Regions from separate parts of the Desulfosporosinus acidiphilus SJ4 genome, predicted to be linked through region 1. Evidence: riboswitches for the same ligand, from Rfam matches in the RefSeq annotation. Region 1 holds a riboswitch; the other holds the start of a gene.

Evidence for each region. A riboswitch is a leader RNA that binds a small molecule or an ion and turns the genes downstream of it on or off. The one in region 1 is predicted to bind lysine.
Region 2: another riboswitch for lysine. It lies ahead of dapA (4-hydroxy-tetrahydrodipicolinate synthase); the one in region 1 lies ahead of lysA (diaminopimelate decarboxylase).

The regions. Positions count from the first base shown of each region.
Region 1 is NC_018068.1:3,436,484-3,438,689, reverse strand. It holds gene DESACI_RS15715 (acyl-CoA dehydratase activase) at 1-516, shown strand, start outside; lysine riboswitch at 612-803, shown strand; gene lysA (diaminopimelate decarboxylase) at 920-2,206, shown strand, end outside.
Region 2 is NC_018068.1:1,969,394-1,971,599, reverse strand. It holds gene dapA (4-hydroxy-tetrahydrodipicolinate synthase) at 55-945, opposite strand; lysine riboswitch at 1,028-1,203, opposite strand; gene DESACI_RS09055 (YeiH family protein) at 1,614-2,206, opposite strand, start outside.

The DNA.
Region 1 (2,206 bases):
CGGTGTTCAGTCTTTGCAGAGTCCGACATGATCCATAAACAACAGTTGGGGCATGCCTTGCCGGATATCTTAGCAGGCCTTTGCCAGGCGATGGTCCGTAATTACTTAAATAATGTAGGTAAGAACAAGGACATAAAGGGACCTGTTTTTTTTCAAGGGGGTGTTGCGGCGAATCCAGGAATCTGTAAAGCCTTTGAAAGAGAGCTTGGGCTGTCTGTTATAGTCCCGGAACATTTTGGGGTCATGGGCGCTCTGGGAGCGGCATATCTAGCTCAAGAAAAGCTGAAGATGAACTCAGAAACAGAGACAAGGTTTCGGGGGTTACACTTGGCCGAAACCCAGTTCAAAGCTAAAAGCTTTGAATGTACAGGTTGCGCCAATCGTTGTGAAGTTGTGGAGATTCAGCAAGAAGGCTTAGCTTTGGCCCGCTGGGGGGATCGATGCGGAAAATGGGCTAATGCTCTTGGTAAGGGTATTTATAGGGCAAAACCTCCGGAGGAACAGCAAGGTGCATAATTGCTAAATTTAAGGCCGTTTTCCAGAAAAATATTTTGACCTTCCCTTAGAAGTCTGATATACTAAGAAAAATTTAATGTACCTCATCTCTTTGGAGGTGTGGTAGAGGCGCGAATGACAATAGTACTGTGGAGAAGGCTGCGACAGCCGATGAGCCCATAGAAAAGGGGATTTCGCCGAAGCCCAAAATGCAGCGTGAATTTTGGTGCTGGGCCTATGGTTAATAGCTGTAGGACTGTCACACGATGATTTCGATGAAATCCATCGTGTGGAGAACTACTCCCAACAGGAGAAGAGGGTCAATGTTAACGTGCAGTAGTACGGCAACAGAGGACCTCCTTCTGTTGTCGTTTGTTTTTTTGTCGGATAGAGAACGTTAGAGTAATGAGGGAGGAAGAGAACCATGAGGCTGCACGGTACTCAGAGAATTAATGAACAAGGACATTTAGAGATTGGTGGGTGTGACACGGTAAATTTAGCTCAAGAATTTGGCACACCGCTTTATATTATGGACGAGGCCCATATTCGCGAAATATGCAGGCGATATTATCAATCGTTTACTCAAGGTTTGAAAAATGCAGAAGTAATCTATGCTTCCAAAGCTTTTTCCACCATGGCTATGTGCCGCATCATTAACCAAGAAGGATTAGGTTTGGATGTGGTTTCCGGCGGGGAACTGTATACGGCTCTGCAGGCGGACTTTCCCGCTGAACGTATTTATTTTCATGGCAACAACAAATCGGCGGAAGAATTGGCTATGGCTTTAAAAGCAGGTGTTGGGCGTATCGTCGTTGATAATTTTTATGAAATGAGTCTTCTTAACGATTTGGCTCAAGGAATGAATCAAAAGGCCAATATTCTTCTTCGGGTAACTCCGGGCATTGAAGCTCACACTCATGAGTACATTCAGACAGGGCAAATTGACTCAAAATTTGGCTTTACACTTTCTAATGGAACCGCTGACCGAGCTTTAGACTTAGCTTTATCCTCTGCAAACCTTGTGGTCAAAGGGGTACATGCTCATATTGGATCGCAAATCTTTGAGTTAGAGTCCTTCAGTCACGAGGTCCGGGTTATGATTCAGTACATGGCAGATATATATGAACGTACAGGTTCTCTTTTGGAAGAATTGAACTTAGGCGGAGGATTTGGAATTTACTATGCCTCAGGCGATGAACCTGCCCAAATTGAGGATTATGCCAAAATCGTTCGAAATGCTCTTGAGGATGCCTGTGAAAAGCATAAATTCCCGATTCCTAAAATTATTATTGAACCTGGACGCTCCATTGTGGGAACAGCAGGAACAACCCTTTATACCATTGGATCCATTAAAGAGATTCCTGGGATACGAAAATATATAGCCGTTGACGGCGGTATGGCGGATAATCCGCGCCCAGCCTTATACCAAGCTCGTTATGAAGCAGTTTTGGCAAATCGTGCCGCTGAAGAAAACGCTGAAGAAGTTTCCATCACAGGAAAGTGTTGTGAATCCGGGGATATGTTGATTTGGGATATTAATTTGCCGAAAGTCCAATCAGGTGACTTGCTGGCTGTATCTTGCACAGGAGCTTATAACTATTCTATGTCTTCCAATTATAATCGTCTTCCTCGGCCTGCCGCAATCTTTGCAGAAGGCGGCAAGGCTGATGTGATCGTTAAACGGGAAAATTATTCAGATTTATTGAGAAAT
Region 2 (2,206 bases), 1.5 Mb from region 1:
TTTGTCCGGTCGTAGGACATAATACTAGTTATTGAAATCGGAGGTGTTCTTTCCTCAGACATTCAATCCATATCTTCTCATAATAGAAATCAACTTTTCACGGTGAGTATCCTCTATTGTAGTGAGAGGTAATCTCAGATAATCCTTGCAGAAACCCATAGCTGCCATAGCAGCCTTGACTGGAATAGGATTTACTTCACTAAATAGTACATTGATTAGATTGTAAAGTTCAAATTGCTGCTCAGCACTGCCTGCGATGTCACCGTTAAAGAAACGGGTGCAAATCTCACGGGTCTGGGCAGGCATTATGTTGGAAAGGACAGAAATGCAGCCAATTCCGCCAAGTGCCATGAGGGGAACTATTTGATCGTCATTGCCTGAATACAAATCAAGCTTGCCACGCACACGAGCCATTGTTTCGACAATTTTAGAAATGTTGCCATTTGCTTCTTTAATCCCTACTATATTTTGGTGTTCAGCCAATACCTCATAGGTTTCCGGCTCAATATTAATACCTGTCCTTGAAGGCACATTATAGAGGATAATGGGTTTTGTACTCTTGTCGGCAATTTGGGTAAACATTTTAATCAGGCCCTTTTGCGTAGCCTTATTGTAATAAGGGGTAACTACGAGCATTGCATCCGCACCTGCTTCGCAGGCATAACGCGTGAGGTCATGTGCGTATTCCGTATCATTGCTGCCTGTGCCGGCAATAATTGGTACTCTGCCTGCCGCGCGCTGAACAGCAAATGAAATGGCCTCTCTGTGTTCGGCGTCAGTGAGGGTCGACGCTTCACCGGTGGTTCCGCAAATTACCAGAGCGTCAATTCCTTCTGTAATTTGCCAATCAATCAATTTGCCGAACTGCTCATAATTAATTCCTGTTTCGTCCAGAGGGGTAATAAGAGCAGTTGCGATACCCTTAAACACAGTGTTCTTTTCCATATTAAAATCTCCTTCAATAAAAAAATAGCTGATACGGAATCAGCTACTAAATTACCCATACGACTTTACAATCCATTATGGTAATATAGATAGCTCTCCGCAAATGCGACAGTTGAACGAATCTTATTTCGTTCAACCAGCCCAGTCTCCACGTAAATAAGACCGACTTCGGCATCTACCCCTTTCACCGAAGCTACGGTCTTACGTAAACCTTAACAACTTCGGGTACTGATTGTATAATGCACCTCTATCATTTAATCCAGTCTATTCATATTTATTGTGCTTGTCAAGGCCAAAATTGGAAGCACAAGGAAATACAAAGCATCTAATCCGGCAAGCTAACTTAACAGACATTCCTTCGGGTCAAAAATTTCTCTGTATAAAACGTTAGGATGGCGAAGAGACTCATGATTCCGGAGTATTTTATAATTATCGCAAGCAAACTAAGCAAGTTTGAGCTTTGGATTTGCCCCTTCTCTCCTTCTGATGAGGAATGGTCATAACTTTGATCCCTGTCTTCACCTGCAGCAAAAAAATCTTCCCAAAATTAATGAGAAGATTTCAGATAATATCAACTTATATAAATTCCTTATGTTTAAAATATAATATTCTAATTTCACATTTCACTTATATTTGCTAAGTTAAATGAAAAGTAATCAATACGAGTTCTAAAACCAAAGTGTAGCGTAAGAAAACACAGAAAGAACAATCGATGCGATAAGCATTGCCAACAATGGCCGTAACGCCCGGTTGCGCAGACGTGATACATTAACATGGAGTCCCAAACCAACCATAGCAGCCGCTAACAAGAAAGGACCAATAACATCTGAAATCTCCTTCAAAATAATTTTTGGTATGTGAAAATACGTCCCGATGATACTTGCTGCAAGAAAACCAATTAAAAACCAGGGGAATGGTGCCCTTTTCGCTTCTCCCTGTTTCTTATTCCGCCGTGTCCAGAGTGAAAGAATCATACTCAACGGAATAAGCAGAAAGACCCGTCCCAGTTTAGCTAATAAACCGATCTCTAAAGCATTCGGACCGGCCGTTGCTGCGGCCGCAGCAACATGGGCTATCTCATGCAAACTAATTCCGCTCCAAATTCCGAATTGGACCGGAGAAATCGGAAGAATAGGGCGAATCAGAGCATAACCAATAGCAAACACAGTACCAACCAGGGCGATAATACCTGCTCCGAGTGCAGTATCTTCATCATCCGCATTGACAACCGGAGAAACAGCGGCAATAGCCGCAGCACCAC